One region of the Streptomyces sp. NPDC015346 genome, then DNA from elsewhere that is predicted to be linked to it. Evidence: riboswitches for the same ligand, from Rfam matches in the RefSeq annotation. Region 1 holds a riboswitch; each other region holds the start of a gene.

Region 1 (5,541 bases):
CTTTCGCCGGGCTGCAGCGGAAGGACACCAGGAAGCCCTCTTCCATCTCGGCGACGTGCTACGCCAGGCCGGCCGCCAGGAGGAAGCCACTGCGCAGTGGAAGGCGGCCGCTGAAGCTGGTGACCCCAATGCGGCGATCGCACTCGCGACCGTGCTGACCGACCCCGCCGAACAGCCCTATCTCCGGAAGGTCCTACGCGGAGCGGCAGACGCCGGCGACAAAGACGCGGCCCTGCTGATTTCGGTGTTGAACGGCGCTCGAGCTTCGTCCTCCGGAGAATGAGGAGATCTCCTTGCAGTCGTCGCGTTGAGCGACTTCCGGCGGCGGCAAGCGAAGGTGCCGGGCTGGTGGGCGACAAGGCCGCCGAGGTAGGGGGCACCGCGCAGGGAACAGGCTCCCGGCCGCAGCGCCTGGCGGAGAATGCGCGTCGGCCGGTAGATGAGCTACGGGACACGCCATCGCGATCCCCGATGCGGCGGTCGGCGAGGTCACCGAGGCGATGCTCACGCTCCGATAGCGGACGGCGGATGCCGTACGGGTCTGGCCCCCACGCAGCAGTGGACGTCGGAGGCGCGAGGCGCGATCCGGCCGCGCGCCCGCGATCGGCACGATTCCGACCCGAGGCCGTCCAGGGCGCTTTTCTCGGTCCATGTCCCGTAAGCCCACGGCTTTCTGCCGTCAGCGCTCCACGTCGAACGTCGTAGTCATCACGGAAGCGCGGCCACAACCAACAAAATCGTTTGAGCCTTGGCGGCGGCACCGGCAGGATCGGGTGACACCGATGAGTTCTTCCCGCCGCCGTGGTCTGTCAGTGTGTCGCACCCCGCGGAGGACACTCACATTCACGGAAGGCACCATGCTCGCACCACACGCAACACCCACCCTCTCGCCCGCCCGCGTCACCGCCGTGCTGCGGATTCTCGTGCTGTCCACGTTCGTGGTCCTCCTCAACGAGACGATCATGGTCAATGCGATCCCGCGGCTCATGCGCGAGTTCGAGGTCACCGCGGCGGCCGCTGGGTGGCTGTCCACGGCCTTCATGCTCACCATGGCCGTCGTCATCCCGGTGACGGGGTGGTTCCTCCAGCGCGTGACGACTCGGACGGCCTTCGGCGTGGCCATGGCCCTGTTCCTCACCGGCACGGCGCTGGCCGCGGCCGCGCCCGCCTTCCCTGTGCTGCTGGCCGCCCGCGTCATCCAGGCGAGCGGCACCGCCGTCATGATGCCGCTGCTCATGACGACACTGATGACCCTCGTGCCCCCGCACGACCGCGGCCGGGTCATGGGCAACATCACCCTCGTCATCTCCGTCGCACCCGCCCTGGGCCCGGCGGTCTCCGGTGTGCTGCTGCAACTCGGGTCATGGCGGCTGTTGTTCCTGGCCGTGCTGCCCATCGCCGGAGCCATGGCCCTGTTCGGCCTGCGCCGGTTGGTCAACATCGGTGAGCCGAAAGCCGGCCCGATCGACTGGCTGTCCGTTCTCCTCGCGGCAGCGGGCTTCGGCGCCCTGGTCTACGGCCTGAGCGGGCTCGGCGCCGGGAACGCGGAGCAGAACACCCTGCCGCCGTCGGCCACGACCGTGGCCGGTGCCGTGCTGGTGGGCCTGTTCGTATGGCGACAGCTGTCACTGCAGCGCTCGTCCACGCCGCTGCTGGACCTGCGCAGCCTGACATTCCGTCACTTCTCCGTGGCGCTCGTCCTGATGTGCCTGGCGTTCATGGGCCTGATGGGCGCGTTCATCCTGCTGCCGATCTACCTGCAGGACGTGTGCGGCCTGACCTCGCTGCAGACCGGCCTGCTGCTCATCCCCGGCGGCCTGACGATGGGCCTGCTCGGACCGCAGGTCGGCAAGCTCTACGACCGGCTCGGCGCACCACGCCTGGTCATGCCCGGAGCCGTACTGACAGCGTTGTGCCTCGCGCTGTTCGCCTTCGCGGGCGAACACACCTCACCGTGGCTGGTGCTCGCCCTGCACATGGCCCTGAGCGTCGGTATGGCGTTCGTCTTCACGCCGATCTTCACGTCCGGGCTGTCCGTACTGCCGCCTCACCTCTACGCGCACGGGTCCGCCATCCTGGGCTCGCTCCAACAAGTCTCGGCCGCCGCCGGCACCGCCCTCGTCATCAGTGTCATGTCGGGACACGCCGCCACGGCAGCAGCCGAGGGCGCCGATGCCACCGGCGCCCTGGCCGTGGGCATCCGGTGGGGATTCGGCGTCGGCGCCGTACTCGGCGGACTGACCGTGCTGGTCGCTCTGCTGGTCCGCACCCCGCCCGCTCCGCAACAGCCCGCTGCGTCGGAGGCCCAGGACGAAGACGGCACCACGACGAACGAAACCGCCCACACACCCACCTGACGCCCTGGACGACCGGCCCGGCGGGCGCTGTCGGCATGTGCCCGCGGGCCTCGGGTTCGTCACGGGCCGGGTTTCCCCGGCGGCGCACCGCCAGGAGCGCGCGATAAGCTGCTGGCGCCCCGCGGGGGAAGTCCGGTCGAAGTCCGGCGCTGACCCGCAACGGTAGGCGGAGTGACGAACCTGTACGCAGGTCCGTCACTCCGTGAGCCCGATTACCCGCGGCGGTGAAGGCTCCTGACAACTCGCCGTGGACTGCGAGAGGGCGCTGCGCCGGGCGTACCGCGTCGTCGGCCGCACCCTGGCGCGTGGCACGGCCCGAGGCGAAGGCGATCCGCCGTGGCCATACCCGTCGAACAGAGCGGCATCGCCGCGCCGCCTGACGCCCCCCGCACAGGCACCGGCCCGGCGCCGCCACGACGCGTCCCCTTGCCGCCTCTCCTCGTCGCCCTGTGCGTCGCGCTGGTGGTCTCGCTCGCCTGCGGGGCGGGGATCGGGGCTTCGGGACTCTCCTGGGCCGAGGTGATGCGCTATCTCTGGTCAGGGCTGACGGGCGGAGCGATCACCGCGGACGAGGTGCCGGCGTACACCATCGTCTGGGAACTGCGCTTCCCCCGCGCCCTGCTGGCCGCGGTCGTCGGCGCGGGGCTCTCGGCCGTCGGCGTCGCCGTGCAGGCCATGGTCCGCAACGCGCTCGCCGACCCGTTCGTCCTCGGCATCTCGTCGGGCGCCGCCGTCGGAGCCAACGCCGTCCTGCTCTTCGGCGCCCTGGGCGCGCTCGGCATCTGGGCACTGTCCAGCGCCGCGTTCCTGTCCGCGCTCCTCGCCATGACGCTGGTGTACGCGATCGCCCGCACCCCTCGCGGTCTGACCCCGATGCGGCTGGTCCTCACGGGCAGCGCGATGTATTACGGCTTCTCGGCCGTCACCACGTTCATGGTCTTCGCGGCCGAGCACGGCGAGGCCGCCCGCTCCGCGATGATGTGGATGCTCGGCAGCCTCGGCGGGGCCAACTGGGCCTCCCTGCCCATCGCCGCCGGCGCCGTGCTCGCCGGCCTCGTCCACCTCGCGCTGTCGGCACGCCGACTGAACGCGCTCGCCATGGGCGACGAGACGGCAGCCGCGCTGGGCGTGGACGCCGGACGGCTCCGTAAGGAGCTCTTCGTGGTCTCCGCGGCCGTCACCGGGGCCGTCGTGGCCGTCAGCGGGGCGATCGGCTTCGTGGGGCTGATGGTTCCCCACGGCGTACGGATGCTGGTCGGCGCCGACCACCGCCGGGTGCTGGCCGTCGCACCGCTGGTGGGCGCGGTGCTGATGATCTGGGTGGACATCCTCTCGCGCCTCGTGATGGCGCCGACCGAACTTCCGGTGGGAGTCCTGACCGCCGTGATCGGCGTGCCGTGCTTCGTCCTGCTGATGAGACGCCGCTCGTACAGCTTCGGAGGCGCGTGATGAGGATCGACATCGACGACCTGACGGTGGAGCTCGCGGGCGCGAAGCTGGTGGAGGACGTCACCCTACGGGTGGGCGGAGGCCGGCTCGTCGGGCTGGTCGGACCCAACGGCAGCGGCAAGTCCAGCCTGCTGCGCTGCGTCTACCGGGCGCTGCGCCCGACCGCCGGTACGGTCCGGCTCGACGGGCGGGATCTGCACGCGATGAGCGCGCGTGAGGGCGCCCGGCGCCTGGCCGCCCTTCCCCAGGAGTCCGTCGCCGAGTTCGACTTCACGGTCACCGAGGTCGTGGCGATGGGACGGTTGCCGCACCAGAGCGCGGCTGCCCGCACCACGGCCGAGGACCGGCGGGCATGCGAGGCCGCGCTGGCTCGGGTCGGCGCCGCCCACCTCGCCGACCGCGGCTTCCTCACGCTCTCGGGCGGGGAGAAGCAGCGGGTCCTGATCGCCCGCGCGCTGGCCCAGCAGCCCCAGGTGCTCGTCCTCGACGAGCCCACCAACCACCTCGACATCGCCCAGCAGTTGGAAGTGCTGTCCCTGGTGCGGGACAGCCGGCTCACCGTGCTCACCGCACTCCACGACCTCAACCTGGCCGCGGTCCACTGCGACCTGCTGTACGTGATCCAGCACGGCCGGATCGTCGCCTCCGGCGCTCCGCACGACGTGCTCACCCCCGACCTGCTGGCCGAGGTCTTCGGCGTACGGGCGCACCGCGTGCCGCACCCCGAATCCGGGGCCCTGCAGCTGCTCTTCGACCGACTCCCGTCCGCTCGCCCCGCCTCGTAAGGAGCCATCCATGCCCTCTCCCGTACGCCCCGCCGCTCTCGTACGCCCCGGCGCTCTCGTGCTCGCCGCGGCTCTCGTCCTCACCGGCTGCGGTGCCGAGGTCACCTCCGCCGGCAGCGGGGACGGCGCGGCCAAGGCGGTCGGCCACTACCCGGTGACCATCGAGAACTGCGGGGAGAAGAAGACCTACGACGCGGCTCCGAAGCGCGTGGTGACCAATGACGTCGGCATCACCGAGATCATGTTCGCGCTCGGCCTGGAGGACCGTATGGCGGGCTACGTCATGCCCGACGACAAGGGAGATCTCGATTCCGTCCCCTGGAAGGACGCCTACCAGAAGACGAAGTGGCTGTCGAAGAAGACGATCAACAAGGAGCTCGTCCTCGACTCCCGGGCGGACCTGGTCTTCGCCGGCTGGAACTACGGCTTCAACGAGGCTGAGGGATTCACCCCCGCGGAGCTGGAGAGAGTGGGGATCGGCTCGTACGTGCTGACCGAGTCCTGCCGCAACGGGCGGGACAAGGCCCGGGGCGTGATGCCGCCGCTCGACGCGCTCTACGTCGATCTGCGGAATCTCGGGAAGCTCTTCGACGTCGAGGACCGTGCGGAAGCCCTCATCGCGGCCTTCCAGAAGCAGGTGGCCGAAGCGCAGGCGAAGGCCCCGAAGGGGGCCGACCGGCCGCGTGTCTTCCTCTACGACGCCGGCCGCGACAGGCCCCTGACGTCCGGTGTCTACGCGGGGCCGCACGACATCATCACCAAGGCGGGCGGTGACCACGTCATGAAGGACCTCAAGGACAGCTGGACGACGGTCGGCTGGGAGACCGTCGTCGAGCGGGACCCGGAAGTCATCGTCATCAATGATTACGGGGACGTCAGTGCGGAGCAGAAGAAGGAATTCCTGAAGTCCTACCCGCCGCTCGCGGGCGTTTCGGCGATCAAGCACGACC
Region 2 (5,541 bases), on a different contig from region 1:
GCGCCGTCGCCTCCGCCTCGTCGGCGGTCGTGCGCGTCGCGGCCGACTCGTCCAGACCCAGGGCCTCACGCAGACCCGGCAGCGCCTGCGTACCGCCCCAGATCTGCCGGGCACGCAGGATCGAGAGGACCAGGTTGACCCGCGCCTCACCCTCCGGCGCGCCGCCCAGCACATGCAGACCGTCGCGGATCTGCGCGTCCTTGACCTCGCACAGCCAGCCGTCGACGTGCAGCAGGAAGTCGTCGAAACCGTCGTCCTCGGGCCGGTCCTCCAACCCCAGGTCGTGGTCGAGCTTCGCGGCCTGGATCAGCGTCCAGATCTGCGCGCGGATCGCCGGCAGCTTGGACGGGTCCATGGAGGAGATCTGCGCGTACTCGTCGAGCAGCTGCTCCAGGCGCGCGATGTCGCCGTAGGAGTCGGCCCGCGCCATCGGCGGCACCAGGTGGTCGACGAGGGTCGCGTGCACGCGCCGCTTGGCCTGCGTGCCCTCACCCGGGTCGTTGACCAGGAAGGGGTAGATCAGGGGGATGTCGCCGAGCGCCGCGTCCGGTCCGCACGCGGCGGACAGACCCGCGTTCTTGCCCGGCAGCCACTCCAGGTTGCCGTGCTTGCCGAGGTGGACCATGGCGTCCGCCCCGAAGCCGCCGTCCTCGGCGCGCGCCGCGATCCAGCGGTAGGCGGCCAGGTAGTGGTGGGACGGCGGGAGATCGGGGTCGTGGTAGATCGCGATCGGGTTCTCACCGAAACCGCGCGGAGGCTGGATCAGGATCAGCAGGTTCCCGCGCCGCAGGGCGGCGAGGACGATGTCGCCCTCGGGGTTACGGGACCGGTCCAGGAACATCTCGCCGGGCGCCGGGCCCCAGTGCTCCTCGACGTGCGTACGCAGTTCCTCGGGCAGGGTCGCGTACCAGCGCTTGTAGTCGGCGGCCGGGATACGGACGGGGTTCTTCGCCAGCTGCTCCTCGGTCAGCCAGTCCTGGTCGTGGCCACCGGCCTCGATCAGGGCGTAGATCAGCTCGTCGCCATCGCCGGAGACGAGGCCGGGGATCTCCTCGACCGGACCGAAGTCGTACCCCTCCTCGCGCAGGCGCCGCAGCAGGGCGACGGCGGAAGCGGGAGTGTCGAGGCCGACCGCGTTGCCGATCCGCGAGTGCTTCGTCGGGTACGCGGAGAGGACGAGCGCCAGGCGCTTCTCGGCGGTGGGGATGTGCCGCAGCCGGGCGTGGCGCACGGCGATCCCGGCGACCCGGGCGGCCCGCTCGGCGTCGGCGACGTAGGAGGGCAGGCCGTCCTCGTCGATCTCCTTGAAGGAGAAGGGGACGGTGATCAGCCGGCCGTCGAACTCGGGCACGGCGACCTGGCTGGCGGCGTCCAGCGGGGAGAGACCCTCGTCGTTCTCCTCCCACGCGGAGCGCGAGCCGGTGAGGCAGAGCGCCTGCAGGATCGGTACGTCGAGGGCGGCCAGCGCGCCCGCGTCCCAGGCCTCCTCGTCGCCGCCCGCCTGCGCCTGTGCGGGCTTGGTGCCACCGGCGGCGAGGACGGTGGTGACGATCGCGTCCGCGCCGCGCAGGGCGTCGAGAAGCTCGGGCTCGGGGGCGCGCAGCGAGGCGACGTAGAGCGGTAGGGCGCGGGCGCCGGCGTCCTCGATCGCGTCACAGAGGGAGCCGACGAAGGCCGTGTTCCCGCTCATGTGGTGGGCGCGGTAGTAGAGCACGGCGATCGTGGGGCCGCCGTCGTTCCTCGACTCCCGCTCCAGCGGACCCCAGGTGGGCGCGGCGGCCGGCGCCTCGAAGCCGTGGCCGGTGAGCAGCACGGTGTCGGAGAGGAACCGGGCCAGCTGCTCCAGGTTGGCGGGGCCGCCGTGCGCGAGATAGGCGTGGGCCTCGGTGGCCACGCCGACGGGGACCGTGGAGGCCTCCATGAGCTGCGCGTCGGGGGCCTGTTCGCCGGAGAGCACGACCAGCGGCTTGCCGGCGGCACGCAGCGCCTGAAGCCCCTCGTCCCAGGCCCGCAGACCGCCGAGAAGGCGTACGAGGACGAGGTCGGCGCCGTCGAGAAGGCCGGGCAGCTCGTCGATCCCGAGCCGGGAGGGATTGGCGAACCGGTACGCGACCGGCCCGCCGGCCGCGCGGGCACTGAGCAGGTCCGTGTCGGAGTGCGACAGCAACAGAATTCGCATGCGAGCGCAGGCCTTCCTCGGGGTTGTCCGCGCCCCGGGTGGTCGTGTGGACGGCGGGAGTTCCTGACTCACCCGCCCCGTGGTTCCGGGCCGGGCTCACAGTGGCGGGACCGCGCCGGATTCTCACCGGGCTTCCTCCCCGGGGTCGGGGACCCCATGCCGTCTGCATAGTAGATCCTGCGCCCGGCGGCCCGGAGGGTCACCCGGAACCACGTGGGTATGCTCGCCGCCATGCCGCCCACCCCACCCACCACGCCCAACCAGGGCGAACCTCGCATACGGGACCGCGGTGACGCCTGCCCCGGGGCGCTCCGGCTGCACGCCGCCGATGATGGCCGTCTGGCTCGACTCCGCTTGCCCGCAGGCTTGTTGACGGCTCATCAGGTGGAGGTTCTGGCCGCGGCGGCGGAGGGTATGGGAGACGGGCGGGTCAGCGTCACCTCGCGGGGGAACGTGGAGCTGCGGGGGCTCGGGGAGGGGTGCGGGGCGGAGCTCGGCGCTCTTCTGGCCGAGGCGGGGCTGCTGCCCTCCGCGACCCATGAACGCGTCCGGAACGTGGTGGCCTCGCCGACCGCCGGACTGGACGGACACGGCGGACTGGGCGCCGCCGACGTGCAGTTGTGGGCCCGAGAGCTGGACGCGCTGCTGTGCGGGCGGGAGTGGACGGCGGCCCTTTCCGGCCGTTTTCTCTTCGTCCTGGACGACGGGCGCGGGGACGTGGCCGGTCTCGGCGGAGATGTGACCTTGATCGCAGCGGGGGCCTCGGCGGCCGGCGAGGAGGGTGAGGAGGGCGACCACGACCCCGGCGCGTTCCTCCGTGTCGGCTCTCAGGTCTTCCGGGTCGCCGCCTCCGACGCGCCCCGGGCCGCGCTTGCCGCCGCCGAGGCGTTTCTGGTCGCCGCCCACGGCGCGGGGAACGGTGCCTGGCGGGTGCGGGAGCTGCCCGAGGGGCATGAGCCGGACCTGGCGGGGGCGCTCGCCCGGGCCGGGGTCGCGGCGGAGCCCGTACCCACGCCGGAACTCCCGCACGGTGAACCGCCCGCGCCCGGGGTGCTCGGCGAGAGCGCCGTCTCCGTCCTCGCGCCCCTCGGCCGACTGACCGCCGAACAGCTGCGCGCCCTGGCCGCCACCGGTGGCGAGGTCCGGCTCACCCCGTGGCGGGGAGCCGTCGTCACCGGCTTCCCCGACCGCGCCGCCGCCGAGGAGCGCCTCGCCGAACTGGCGGCCCTCGGCCTGATCACCGACCCCCGCTCCCCGTGGGTCGGCGTCGGCGCCTGCACCGGACGCCCCGGGTGCGGCAAGGCCCTCGCCGACGTCCGCGCCGACGCCGTGCCCGGTCGCGGCGGCCTCCCCGTCCACTTCTCCGGCTGCGAGCGGCGCTGCGGCCACCCGACCGGCCCGCACGGCACCTGGGTCGACGTCGTCGCCACCGCCGACGGCCGGTACCTGGTCGACGGCGCCCCCACCCCCCGTACCTCCCTGACCGAAGCGGTCGCAACGGCCCGTACCACCGCCCGTACAACGAGATGAGCGAGAACGACACGATGTTCGCCTACGAGAAGGACGGCGCGGAGATCTACCGCCAGTCCTTTGCCACGATCCGCGCCGAGGCGGACCTCGCGGGGCTGCCCGCCGACGTCGCCCAGGTCGCGGTGCGGATGATCCACGCCTGCGGCATGACCGACCTCGTACGCGACATCGCCTACTCCCCGCAGGTCGTCGCCCGCGCCCGGGAGGCCCTGCGCGCCGGCGCGCCGATCCTCTGCGACGCGCAGATGGTCGCGAGCGGAGTCACCCGCAAGCGGCTGCCCGCCGACAACGAGGTGATCTGCACCCTCTCCGACCCCTCCGTGCCCGCCCTCGCCGCCGAGCTCGGCACCACGCGCAGCGCCGCCGCCCTCGAACTCTGGCGCGACCGCCTCGAAGGCTCCGTCGTCGCCATCGGCAACGCCCCCACCGCGCTCTTCCACCTCCTGGAGATGATCGCCAAGGGCGCGCCCCGCCCCGCGGCCGTCCTCGGCATCCCGGTCGGCTTCATCGGCGCCGCCGAGTCCAAGGACGCCCTCGCCGACCGGGGGCGTGAGCTGGGTCTCGACCACCTCGTCGTACGGGGCCGGCGCGGCGGCAGCGCGATGACGGCCGCCGCCGTCAACGCCATAGCGACCGAAGCGGAGATCCAGGCATGACCGCGGTGAAGGGCAAGCTGTACGGGGTGGGTCTCGGCCCCGGCGACCCGAACCTGATGACCGTGGCGGCCGTGAAGGCCATCGCCTCGGCCGACGTGATCGCCTACCACTCGGCCCGCCACGGCCGCTCCATCGCCCGCTCGATCGCCGCCGAGCACATCCGCGAGGACCACGTCGAGGAGCGGCTGATGTACCCGCTCACCGTGGAGACCACCGACCACCCCGGCGGCTACCGCGGCGCGCTCGACGACTTCTACGAGGAGGCGTCGGAGCGGCTGGCCGCGCACCTGGACGCCGGCCGCACGGTCGCGGTCCTCGCCGAGGGCGACCCGCTCTTCTACGGCTCGTACCAGCACATGCACAAGCGGCTCGCCCACCGCTACGACACCGAGGTCATCCCCGGTGTCACCTCGGTCAGCGCGGCGGCCGCCCGGCTCGGCGAGCCGCTGTGCGAGGCCGAGGAGGTCCTGACGATCATCCCCGGCACGCTGCCGGAGGACGAGCTGACCGCCCGGCTCGCGGGCACGGACTCGGCCGTCGTGATGAAGCTGGGCCGGACGTTCCCGACGGTACGGCGCGCCCTGGAGCGGGCGGGCCGGCTGGAGGACGCGCGCTATGTGGAGCGGGCGTTCATGGCGGGCGAGCGGACGGAGCCCCTGTCCGAGGTCGATCCGGCGGGTGTCCCGTACTTCTCGGTGGCCGTGCTGCCCTCCCGTATCGACGCGCTTCCTCCCGTACGGGAGACCGGCGAGGTCGTCGTCGTCGGCACCGGCCCGGCGGGCGCGCCCTGGCTGACGCCCGAGTCGCGCGGCGCCCTCGTCAACGCCGACGACCTGGTCGGCTACACCACGTACCTCGACCGCGTCCCGGTGCTGCGCCCCGGCCAGCGCCGCCACGGATCCGACAACAAGGTCGAGTCGGAGCGCGCCGAGTTCGCCCTCGACCTGGCGCGGCGCGGCCGGCGGGTCGCGGTCGTCTCGGGCGGTGACCCGGGCGTCTTCGCGATGGCGACGGCGGTCCTGGAGGTCGCCTCGGAGCCTCGGTACGCGGACGTGCCCGTACGGGTCCTGCCGGGCGTGACGGCCGCGAACGCGGCTGCCGCGGCGGCGGGCGCGCCGCTGGGCCACGACTACGCGACGATCTCGCTGTCCGACCGCCTCAAGCCCTGGGAGGTCA
Region 3 (5,541 bases), 250 kb from region 1:
TCGCCGCCCCAGCGGTCGGTGCGCCGGTTGGTGGCGGCCGCGATGAACTCGTTGATCAGATAGCCCTCGGAGCCCATCACCTCGACGCCGTCGTACCCGGCGGCCTTGGCGAGCTCGGCGCAGCGGGCGTAGTCCTCGACGGTCTGCTCGACCTCGGCGTCGGTCAGCTCGTTCGGTACGAAGGGGCTGATCGGCGCCTGGATCGGGCTCGGCGCGACGAGGGCCGGGTGGTAGGCGTACCGGCCGAAGTGGAGGATCTGCATCGCGATCCGCCCGCCCGCCTCATGCACGGCGTCGGTGATGAGGCGGTGCTCGGCCGCCTCCTCCTCGGTGGTCAGCTTGGCGCCGCCGTCCCAGGGCCGGCCGGCCTCGTTCGGGGCGATGCCGCCGGTGACGATGAGGCCGACGCCGCCCCGGGCGCGCTCGGCGTAGAAGGCGGCCATCCGCTCGAAGCCGTTCTCGGTCTCTTCGAGGCCGACGTGCATCGAGCCCATGAGCACCCGGTTGGGCAGGGTGGTGAACCCGAGGTCGAGCGGGCTCAGCAGGTGCGGGTACGGGGTCATGGTGGGGCGCCTCCTCGCGCGGGAACGTCACCACCAGTTCTAAGGGACCCCGCCCCGCTTTTGCAACTAGTTGCAGAACACTCGGGACGTGACCTGTACTACTCGGTAACCGCCGCCGCCGGATCCCGCCGCCCCTCCGGCGCCTCCTTCCGCCACTCCTCCCTCGCCGCTGTCCACGCGTCCAGCTCCTCCGCCGTGCGCGGGCCCTCGGCGTCGCCGGCGAGGAGGCCGTGCGCACGCAGCAGGCGGGTCACCGCCATGCCCCACGGCCGGCGCAGCCGGGCCGCCGCCAGCAGGGCGTCGTCGGCGAGAAGCTCCACGACCGGACCCGTCCGAAGGCCCTCGGGCGAGAGCACGGCGGCCTCGTCCGCCCACCGCAGCGCCAGATCGACATCATGGGTCGCCATCACCACCGTCGTGCCCGCCTCGCGAAGCCGCCCGAGCGCCTCGAGGAGCCGCTCCTGCCCGTGCGGATCGAGGCCCGCCGTCGGCTCGTCCATGATGAGCACCCGGGGCCGCATCGCCACGGCGCCCGCGATCGCCGCCCGCTTCCGCTGCCCGTACGAGAGCAGATGGGTCGGCCGGTCCTCCAGGGCCACGATGTCCAGCGCCTCCAGGGCGTCGCGCACCCGGAGCCGTACCTCCTCCTCCGGCAGCCCGAGGTTCATCGGACCGAACGACACGTCCTGGCCGACCGAGGCCGCGAACAGCTGGTCGTCCGGATCCTGGACGACCAGCTGCACGGTCGTCCGCAGCCGGGTCAGCCCTTTCCGGTCGTACGACACCTCCTCGCCGTTCAGACGGAGCGCGCCGCTGCCGCAGCGCAGCCCCCCGCTCAGCAGCCGCAGCAGCGTCGTCTTGCCGCTGCCGTTGCGGCCGAGAAGGGCCAGCGCCCGTCCCTCCGGCACGGCGAAATCGATGCCGTCGAGGACGGCGGGGCCGTCCTCGTAGGCGAACCCGGCCTTCACCAGCTCCACGACGGGCGACCTCAGGACAGGCGACGCGACACTCACGGCAGGGACCTTTCCAGTACGAGGGTGAGGGCGACGAGACCGGCGAGGAGGCCGGCCGTCGCGGCGAGGAACCGGCCCGAGACCGCCGCCTCGGGCACCAGGACCCGCAGGGTCCCGTCGTAACCCCGCCCGGCGAGCCCCGCCTGCAGGCGCTGCGCCCGGTCGAAGGCGCGCACGAACGCCGTCGCGCCGAGCCCGGCGAGCGAGCGCCAGGCCGCCGCCCGGGAGGTCAGCCCGAGCCGGGCCGCCTGCGCCTGCCGGATCTTGGACATCGCGTCCAGGAGAAGGAAGCTGATCCGGTACATCACCAGGGCGACGTCCACGACCGGCGCCGGCACCCCCGCCCGCACCAGTCGCGGCAGCACGTCCGAGACGGGTGTGGTGAACGCGAACAGCAGCACCCCCAGGGAGGCGGCCGACGTCCGCAGCAGCAACTCGCCCGCGTGCACCGGCCCGTCCGGTGCGAGCGCGACGAGCCCGCGGGCCCCGCCCACCTCGAACAGCAGCGGAACCGCGCCCGTCACGCAGAACCCCAGCGGGATGCGGAACGCGCGCCACAGCTGACGCCCCGGCACACCGGCCGGGCCCAGGAGCACCACGAGGGTGGCCGCCGCGACGAGCACGGCACCGGGCCACGGCGGCAGACAGACCGCCGACAGGGTCAGACCGAAGCCGAGGACGGCCTTCTCGCACGGGTGACGGCGGCGCCAGCGACTGCTGTGCGCCGCCGCGTCGATCGGCAGCACCGGCGGTTACTCGTCGCCCGTGGCGGCGCGTGTCACCTTCGGGGCGTCCGTGGCGACCGTGGTGTCCGTGCCGACCGGTGTGGCCGCCGCGGCCAGCGCGCGCTCCTCGCCCTGCCGACGGCCGCGCCGCAGGCCGAAGTAGTACGCGAGCACCCCGGCCCCCAGCGCCGCCTGGAGCGAGAACAGCGCCGACTCGACCTCGCCGGACGGCGGCTCGTACAGCGGGCTGAACCACGGCTCGTAGTCGGGGTCGATCTCGGTGATGGCCGTCTCCGCCTCGGCGTCGGCCCCGGCGAACGGCTCCTCCTTGTGGTCCCCCAGACCCAGCAGGAGAGGGAGCACCGCGAGCGCCGCGACGACGAGCAGCAGAGCTGTGTTGATCTTCGCGTTCCGGCTCATCAGGCACTCGCCTCCGCCGTCTTGGTCCCGGTCCCGGTCCCGGTCTCGGTCGGGGTCCCGGTCTTGCGGGTGCCGGGGAGCAGGATCCCCAGGCGGGTCAGCTCCCCCTTGCTGGACTGCGTGAGCAGGCGCATCACGAGCACCGTGAGCAGGCCCTCGCTGACGGCGAGCGGCAGCTGCGTGACGGCGAAGATCCCGCCGAACTTGGCCAGCGCGCCGATGACACCGCTGCCCGGATCGGGGAAGGCCAGCGCGAGCTGCACGCTGGTCACGCAGTACGTGGACAGATCGGCGACGAACGCGCCGAAGAACACGCTCACCATGAGCGGCACGCCGGAGCGGCGCAGCAGCCAGTACGTTCCGTACCCCGCCCACGGTCCGACGATCGCCATCGAGAAGACGTTGGCGCCGAGCGTGGTCAGCCCGCCGTGCGCCAGCAGCAGCGCCTGGAAGAGCAGGGTGATGGTGCCCAGGACCGCCATCACCGGGGGCCGGAACAGAATCGCCCCCAGGCCCGTGCCGGTGGGGTGGGAACAACTCCCCGTGACGGACGGAATCTTGAGCGCGGACAGGACGAAGGTGAACGCACCGGACGCACCGAGCAACAGGGTCGACTCGGGATTGGACCTGACCTCGCGGGTCAGCGCGCGGACGCCGTGGACGACGAACGGAGCGGACGCGACGCCCCAGGCGGCGGCGTGCACAGGGGGCAGATACCCCTCGGCTATATGCATGGTTGGGAGACCCTCTCCAGCACCTCGTGGATGGACAACGCACCTTGGCCGGTCTCCTGGCTGACGGGTCATGCCGCCGCGACTCCGCCTTCCCACACCGCAACGGTCTCCCGCGGCGGTGCAGTGGCTTCCCCGGGGGGATGGAGCCGGACTTCCCGATCACAGTGGCGAGGGCCGCACCGGTACCGCACCGGTTTCCCGTACACCAAGGCCCTGCGACATTAGTGGGTTGACCAGGTACATCACAACACGGGTGCGGTCCGAGGCGCTCTGTGACGAGCGCCTCGCGACCTGTTCCGCTCATTCCTTCCGGTAGCCGTACGCCTCCGAGGCCGCCGCCACCACCGCGTCCAGGTCCCCGCCGGCCGAGGCCGTGACGAGGGCCGCGACGGCGCCCTCGACGAACGGGGCGTCCACGAGCCGGGACCCCTCGGGCAGCTCGTCCTCCTCCGCCAGGAGCGCCTTGACGGTCAGTACGGCGCTGCCCAGATCGACGAGCAGGGCCACTCCGGCGCCCCGGTCGACCGCCTCCGCCGCCTCGACGATCAGCTCCGAGCTGGTCCCGAGGCCGCCGTCCGGGGTGCCGCCCGCCGGGGCGATCGGCGCGGTCGCCCCGCCGCCCGCGAGCCCCTGGGCCAGTTCGGCGACGGCGTGGGCCACGGCCGCGCTGTGCGAGACGAGCACGATCCCCACCGGCCCGCTCATCCGGTCGCCACCTCCGCGAGGGCGGCGATCAGCAGCGCCGACGAGGTCGCGCCCGGGTCCTGGTGCCCGATCGACCGCTCGCCCAGATAGCTGGCTCTGCCCTTGCGCGCCTGGAGCGGCACGGTCGCGAGGGCGCCCCGCTCGGCCGCGTCCCGGGCCGCGTCGAAGGACTCGCCCAGCGCCTCGGCGGCCGGGAAGAGCGCGTCCAGCATCGTCTTGTCACCGGCCTGAGCCCCGCCGAGCCGGCTCACGGCGGCGACCCCGGCGCTCAGCGCGGCCGCCAGCTCCTCCCTGGTCACGGTCGCGGATTCGCCGAGCTCCTTGCCGGTCCGGCGCAGCAACGTCCCGTACAGCGGCCCGGAGGCGCCGCCGACGGTGGAGATCAACTGCCGTCCGGCGGTGATGAGTACGGCCCCCGGCGTCGGGGGCGGCTCCTTGTCCAGTACGTCCCGTACGGCGGCGAAGCCGCGCTTGAGGTTGGCGCCGTGGTCGGCGTCGCCGATCGCCGAGTCGAGCTCGGTCAGGCGGTCGGCCTCGCGGTCGACGGCCGCCGCGGCGGCGGTGAGCCAGCGAGTGAAGAAGGCGGCGTCGAGCGCGCCCCCGCTTTCCGGCCCGTTCATGTCGCTCATGTCCGTCATCCCCTCGTCACCGGCCCCAGCGCAGGGCGGGCGTCCGCACGGGCGCGTCCCACAGGCGCAGGATCTCCTCGTCGGCCTCGCACAGCGTCACCGAGCAGCCGGCCATGTCCAGCGAGGTCACGTAGTTCCCCACCAGGGCCCGGGCGACCGGCACCCCGCGTTCGTTCAGCACCCGCTGCACCTCGGCATGGAAGCCGTACAGTTCGAGCAGCGGTGTGGCGCCCATCCCGTTCACCAGGGCGAGAACCGGCCCGGACGGCCGCAGGTCCTCCAGTACGGCATCGACGGCGACGTCCGCGATCTCGCCCGAGGTCATCATCGGCCGCCGCTCGCGCCCCGGCTCGCCGTGGATCCCGATCCCCAACTCCAGCTCGCCCGGGGGCAGGTCGAAGGTGGGACCGCCCTTGGCGGGTGTGGTGCAGGCGCTCAGCGCCACCCCGAAGGAGCGCGAGCGTTCGTTCACCCGCCGCGCGATCGCCTCGACCCGCTCCAGCGGCGCGCCCTCCTCCGCCGCGGCGCCGGCGATCTTCTCCACGAAGAGGGTCGCCCCGGTCCCGCGCCGCCCGGCCGTGTACAGACTGTCGGTGACCGCCACGTCGTCGTTCACCAGCACCTTGGCGATCTGGATGCCCTCGTCCTCGGCGAGCTCGGCGGCCATCTCGAAGTTGAGCACGTCCCCGGTGTAGTTCTTGACGACGAACAGCACCCCGGCCCCGGAGTCGACGGCCGCGGCGGCCCGCACC
Region 4 (5,541 bases), on a different contig from region 1:
CCTCGTCCTCGATGTGCTCGCCGAGCACCTGGAAGCCGCCGCAGACGCCGAGCACCGGCCGGCCCTCGGCCGCCCGCCGGGCCAGCGCGTCGGCCAGGCCGCGCTCCCGCAGCCAGGCCAGCGCCTTCACGGTCCCGCGCGTGCCCGGCACGACCACGAGGTCCGCGTCGACCAGTTCCTCCGGGCGGTCCACGAAACGCACCACGACGCCCGGCTCGGCCGCCAGCGCGTCGACGTCGGTGAAGTTGGACATCAGCGGTACGGCGCAGACCGCGACCCGCAGCACGTCCTCGCCGACCGGCGGCGCCACGACCGACTCGCGGACGGTGCCGCGCAGCGACACCCGCAGGCCGTCCTCCTCGTCGATGCCGAGGCCGTGCGCGTACGGCAGGACACCGAACGTCCGGCGGCCGGTCAGGCCGAGCAGCATGTCCAGGCCCGGCTCGAGGAGGGTCACGTCACCACGGAACTTGTTCACCAGATACCCGGCCACGAGCGACTGGTCCTCCGGACTCAGCAGCGCCGTCGTCCCGAAGAACTGGGCGAACACCCCGCCCCTGTCGATGTCGCCGACCACCAGGACCGGCAGCCGCGCGGCCCGCGCGATGCCCATGTTCACGATGTCCGTGCGCCGCAGGTTGATCTCGGCCGGACTGCCCGCCCCCTCGCAGATCACGGCGTCATACGTGCCCCGCAGCTCCTCCAGGCACGCCAGGACCGGCTCGAACAGTTCCCTCTGCCTGCCTCCGTGGTAGCCGCGGGCGCTCAGCTCGCCGACCGGCTTCCCCATCAGCACGACCTGGCTGGAGCGGTCGCTGCCCGGCTTGAGCAGGACGGGGTTCATCAGCGCGGTCGGCTCCACCCGCGCGGCCTGCGCCTGCATGGCCTGCGCCCGGCCGATCTCCGCGCCCTCCCTCGTCACGAAGGAGTTCAGGGACATGTTCTGCCCCTTGAAGGGGGCGACCTTCACGCCCCGGCGCACCAGCCAGCGGCAGATGCCGGCCGTGACGACGCTCTTTCCCGCGTCCGAGGTCGTGCCGGCGACCAGCAGTCCGCCGCTCATATCCGCCTCCGCTTGATCGCTTCCCTGACCAGCCGTCCGCCGACACAGGCCGCCAGCGTCAGCCCGGTCACCCGGCGCGACAGCCGTACCGCCCGCTCGATGTCCGCCACGTCCACGTCCCGGCCCTCCCCGTTGAGCACCGGCCGGTGTTCGACCCGCCCGCCGTACGACAACGTCCCGCCGAGCCGTACGCCGAGTGCCCCCGCGAAGGTGGCCTCGACCGGGCCCGCGTTGGGGCTGGGGTGCTTGGCGGCGTCGGCGCGCCACGCCCGCAGCGCCCCGCGGGGATCGCCGCCCCCGACCGTGGCGAGTACGGCCGTCAGCCGCGCCCCCGGCCAGCCGGCGAGGTCGTCGAGGCGGGCCGAGGCCCAGCCGAAGCGGCGGTAGCGGGGGGACTTGTGGCCGACCATCGCGTCCAGGGTGTTCACGGCCCGGAAGCCGACCAGGCCCGGTACGCCGGCGACGGACCCCCAGACGAGGGCGCCCACGACCGCGTCGGAGGTGTTCTCGGCGACGGACTCCACGACCGCGCGGGCCATCGCCGGGCCGTCCAGGGAGTGCGGGTCGCGCCCGCACAGGTGGGGGAGGCGCTCGCGGGCCGTGTCGAGGTCCCCGTCGCTCAGCGCCTCGCCGATGGCGCGGGCCTCCCGGCCCAGGGTCGTACCGCCGACGACGGCCCAGACGGAGGCGGCGGTCAGGGCGACCGACGCGGTGCGCCGGCCCCGTACCGTACGGGCCGCGAGGGCGCCCAGGGCGGCCGTGCCGCCGGCGCAGACGGCGGTGTGCAGCGCGCCCCACCCACGGTGGTCGCGCCAGAGAAGCCTCTCGACGGCCGCGGCGGTCCGTCCGAAGGCGGCGACCGGATGGCCGCGGCGGGGATCGCCGAGGAGCAGGTCCGCGGCCAGACCGGCGGCGGCACCGTACGCGAATACACCTGTGGCTGCGGAGCGGCCGGGCATGGCGCTGTGTCCTCACTCAGGGTCCGCGCCCTGGCTCGACGTGACCGGCGGTGAGAGTTCCTGGCTCCCGGGGGTCTTCCCCGGTCACAGTGGCGGGACCGCGCCGGATTCGCACCGGACTTCCTCTTCTGCCGCCGTAATGGCCCCGGAAGTCCACCACGTGTGCGAACACCCGTCAACTCGCCTGTGACCTGCGGCGCGAGAGTGTGCGCAGCCCCACACGACGCCCACGCGCGACGAACGGGCGGGCCGCACCCGAAGGTGCGGCCCGCCCGGTCGTCGGAGCCTGTTCCGTCAGGCCACGATGAGAGAGATTCCGTACACGACGGCCGCCGCGCACAGGGCGAAACAGGCGTACGCGCCGGTACGCGCCAGGGTGGCCGAGCCTCCCTGGGCGGCGGCCTCCTCCTGCTTGGAGAGGCCGACGATGCCGAGGGTGAAGAGGCCCACGAGGGCGACGGTCGCCACGAGGCTGACTCCGAAGACGGAGCCGAGAGCTGCCCAGTCGATCTTCATGTCGTTCGTTCCTTACACCGCGGCCGAGGCTGCGGGGGCTGCCGGGTCCGCGGGGGCCGGCGAGGGGATGGTGGTCTTCAGGTCCTCGTCCGCGAAGGCGGCGACGGCAGCGGTCGGCGGCGGGGTGACGGCCGCGATGGCGGTCGTCACGACGCCCGCGGGCTCGGTCTCCACGTCGTTGACATTGGTGTGGTCGACCACCTGGCGGCGGGAGACGAGCCAGATGGCGACGCAGGAGGCGACCAGGAAGGCCGCGACGGTGTAGACGCCCCAGTCGCCCTGCCGGGCGACGTACTCGGCGCCGGCTCCGACCAGGCCCGCGGCCGGCAGGGTCAGGCCCCAGGCGACGAACATCCGGGTGGCGGTCGACCAGCGGACGACACCGCCCTTGCGGCCCAGGCCCGCGCCCATGACGGCGCCGGAGCAGGAGTGCGTGGTCGAGAGGGAGAAGCCCAGGCTGGAGGAGGCCAGGATGACCGTGGCCGCGCTGGTCTGGGCGGCGAAGCCCTGCTGCGGCTGGAGGTCGGTGAGGCCCTTGCCCATCGTGCGGATGATGCGCCAGCCGCCGAGGTAGGTGCCGAGCGCGATCGCCACACCGGCGGAGACGATGACCCAGACGGGCGGGTTCGAGCCGGGGACGAGGACGCCGCCGGCGACCAGCGCGAGCGTGATGATGCCCATCGTCTTCTGGGCGTCGTTGGTGCCGTGGGCGAGCGAGACGAGACCGGCGGAGGCGATCTGACCGGCGCGGTAGCCCTTCTCGGTGGTCTTCTTGCCGGCGTTCCGGTCGAGCCGGTACGTCAGGCGGGCGGCGAGCATCGCGGCCAGGCCGGCGACCAGCGGGGCGGCGATCGCCGGGATGAGCACCTTGGTGACGACGACGCCGCCGTTGACGCCACTGAGGCCGATCGAGGCGATGGTCGCGCCGATGAGGCCGCCCATCAGGGCGTGGGAGGAGCTGGACGGCAGACCGACCAGCCAGGTCAGCAGATTCCAGAGGATCGCGCCGACGAGCGCGGCGAGGATGACTTCCGGTTGGATGCCCTCCTCGTTGACGAGTCCCTTGGAGATCGTCTTGGCAACCTCCACCGACAGAAACGCGCCGACCAGGTTGAGCACGGCGGACATGGCCACCGCCGTCTTGGGCTTGAGGGCACCGGTCGAGATGGTCGTCGCCATCGCGTTGGCGGTGTCGTGGAAACCGTTCGTGAAATCGAACACGAGAGCTGTCACGACCACAATCGCGAGCAGCAGCGTGATGTGTTCCATTTACCCAGGCAATCGTTCGACGTCAGTGGCTGGTCGAACGTAAGCAACCTGGGTGAACGGAAGATGAACTGGGCCGGGCGGTGTGGTGACCCGATCCAGGGTCCAGGGATTCCGCTTACGGGTTCGGCGGGCCGCCTGTCCACGATGTGGTCACCGTGCGACCCGGGGTAATCCGGGCGGTTGCGGGGCGGATGCGACATGCTCCGCTTCCGCCCCTCCCGTCCCGTGTCACCACGTGGACGCCGCGGGGCGGTGTCAGCCGACCGGGGGACCCGCAGGAGGAGATCCATGTCACCCCGGAGAGGGGGCCGGGTCGCCGTGCGGCGGTCGCGGTCGAGGCCTCGGTCGCCGCGCGGCGACGGCGGTCGCCCCGCTGTGTGACCGGGCCGCCCCGCTGCGGAACGGGTCAGTCCGGTGGCAGTCCGGCCCCGCCCTGCCGACACTGGGACGGTGCGCCCGGCTACAGCGACGGCAGCGGCCGTCACCACTCTGCTCGGTGTCGGCGCGGCCGCGGTCGCGGCCGGCCGGTACGCCAGCCACGCCGCCCTCGGGGTGGCGTCCGGACGCCCGCTGCCGGGCGATCCCCGGCTCACCGTGCACGCCGCCGAACCGGAACGGGTCACCCTGACCCGGAGCCTCGCCTCCCTGCGCCCCGGTACGTACGGGATCGAGGGGCCGGACCTCCACGCGGTGGTCGGCCCCGTCCTCGACCGGGTCCCGCACACGGCCGACACCGTCGTACGCCGTCTGGAGCGGGTCGAACAGGGTACGCCGGCGCCCGGCGCCCGGGTCCGGCTCACCCCGGAGCTGCACACCGGCACCCCGCTCACCGCGCTCGGCCTGGACCACCGGGACGTCGAGATCCCCGGCGAACTCGGCACCCTGCCCGCCTGGCACGTCCCCGGCCCGCGCCCCACCTGGGTCATCGCCGTCCACGGCCTCGGCACCACCCGCCGGCACACCCTCAACCTCGTCCCCTTCCTCGCCCGGCGGCAGATTCCGGTCCTCTGCCTCTCCTACCGGGGCGACCAGGGCGCGCCGCCCGCCCCGGACGGCCTCGGTCACCTCGGCGACTCCGAGTGGCGCGACGTCGACGCGGCCCTCCGCTTCGCCGTCCGCGAGGGCGCCGCGGGCGTCGTCCTGCACGGCTGGGGGACCGGCGCGGCGATGGCCCTGCGTGCCGCTGCGGACTCCGGCGTACGGGACGTGATCCGGGGCCTCGTCCTGGACTCCCCGGTCCTCGACCCGGAGGCCACCCTGCGCAACCTCGCCTCCGCCCGCCGCGTGCCCGGCCCGCTGCTGCCGCTCGCCGTCCGCGCCGCGCAGGGCAGGACCGGGATGTACGGCGACCGGCTCCGCGCCTTCGTCGACCCGGCCGCGCTGCGCGTGCCGACGCTGATCTTCCACGGGCCCGACGACACGATCGCGCCCTGGGAGCGGTCGGTCGAACTGGCCGCCCGCCGCCCCGAACTCGTCACTCTCCAGACCGTCCGCGGCGCCCCGCACGCCTCGATGTGGAACGCCGACCCGGTCGCCTACGAGGAGGCCCTGCGGCGCTTCCTCACCCCCCTCCTCTAGCCCGCCCCCGAGCCGCCCCCGGCGGCGGGTGCGGCGGCGGGTGCGGCGGTGATCCTCATTCCGATTGGGCTTTCGGGCCGTCAGCGGGAAGACTGCCCTCGTGACGTCTCGAAAGCCTGATGAGCAAATGGCGCGCAACTCCAGACTCCGACTCGT

What was found. A riboswitch is a leader RNA that binds a small molecule or an ion and turns the genes downstream of it on or off. The one in region 1 is predicted to bind cobalamin.
Region 2: it holds a riboswitch for cobalamin, as region 1 does, so the genes downstream of both, cobN (cobaltochelatase subunit CobN) here and ACF06X_RS12305 (FecCD family ABC transporter permease) in region 1, are expected to answer to the same signal.
Region 3: it holds a riboswitch for cobalamin, as region 1 does, so the genes downstream of both, ACF06X_RS13320 (energy-coupling factor ABC transporter permease) here and ACF06X_RS12305 (FecCD family ABC transporter permease) in region 1, are expected to answer to the same signal.
Region 4: it holds a riboswitch for cobalamin, as region 1 does, so the genes downstream of both, ACF06X_RS05670 (cobalamin biosynthesis protein) here and ACF06X_RS12305 (FecCD family ABC transporter permease) in region 1, are expected to answer to the same signal.

Annotation. Positions count from the first base shown of each region.
Region 1 is NZ_JBIBTW010000003.1:305,019-310,559, forward strand. It holds gene ACF06X_RS12295 (tetratricopeptide repeat protein) at 1-283, shown strand, start outside; gene ACF06X_RS12300 (DHA2 family efflux MFS transporter permease subunit) at 858-2,357, shown strand; cobalamin riboswitch at 2,449-2,596, shown strand; gene ACF06X_RS12305 (FecCD family ABC transporter permease) at 2,700-3,806, shown strand; gene ACF06X_RS12310 (ABC transporter ATP-binding protein) at 3,806-4,591, shown strand; gene ACF06X_RS12315 (ABC transporter substrate-binding protein) at 4,602-5,541, shown strand, end outside.
Region 2 is NZ_JBIBTW010000012.1:29,588-35,128, forward strand. It holds gene cobN (cobaltochelatase subunit CobN) at 1-2,179, opposite strand, end outside; cobalamin riboswitch at 2,218-2,352, opposite strand; gene ACF06X_RS32080 (cobalamin biosynthesis protein CobG) at 2,399-3,709, shown strand; gene ACF06X_RS32085 (precorrin-8X methylmutase) at 3,724-4,365, shown strand; gene ACF06X_RS32090 (precorrin-2 C(20)-methyltransferase) at 4,362-5,541, shown strand, end outside.
Region 3 is NZ_JBIBTW010000003.1:550,098-555,638, forward strand. It holds gene ACF06X_RS13300 (FAD-dependent oxidoreductase) at 1-563, opposite strand, end outside; gene ACF06X_RS13305 (ATP-binding cassette domain-containing protein) at 662-1,576, opposite strand; gene cbiQ (cobalt ECF transporter T component CbiQ) at 1,573-2,322, opposite strand; gene ACF06X_RS13315 (energy-coupling factor ABC transporter substrate-binding protein) at 2,329-2,721, opposite strand; gene ACF06X_RS13320 (energy-coupling factor ABC transporter permease) at 2,721-3,455, opposite strand; cobalamin riboswitch at 3,484-3,708, opposite strand; gene dhaM (dihydroxyacetone kinase phosphoryl donor subunit DhaM) at 3,756-4,160, opposite strand; gene dhaL (dihydroxyacetone kinase subunit DhaL) at 4,157-4,789, opposite strand; gene dhaK (dihydroxyacetone kinase subunit DhaK) at 4,806-5,541, opposite strand, start outside.
Region 4 is NZ_JBIBTW010000001.1:1,250,376-1,255,916, forward strand. It holds gene ACF06X_RS05665 (cobyric acid synthase) at 1-1,063, opposite strand, end outside; gene ACF06X_RS05670 (cobalamin biosynthesis protein) at 1,060-2,022, opposite strand; cobalamin riboswitch at 2,057-2,195, opposite strand; gene ACF06X_RS05675 (hypothetical protein) at 2,317-2,538, opposite strand; gene ACF06X_RS05680 (anion permease) at 2,551-3,807, opposite strand; gene ACF06X_RS05685 (alpha/beta hydrolase) at 4,258-5,385, shown strand; gene ACF06X_RS05690 (hypothetical protein) at 5,513-5,541, shown strand, end outside.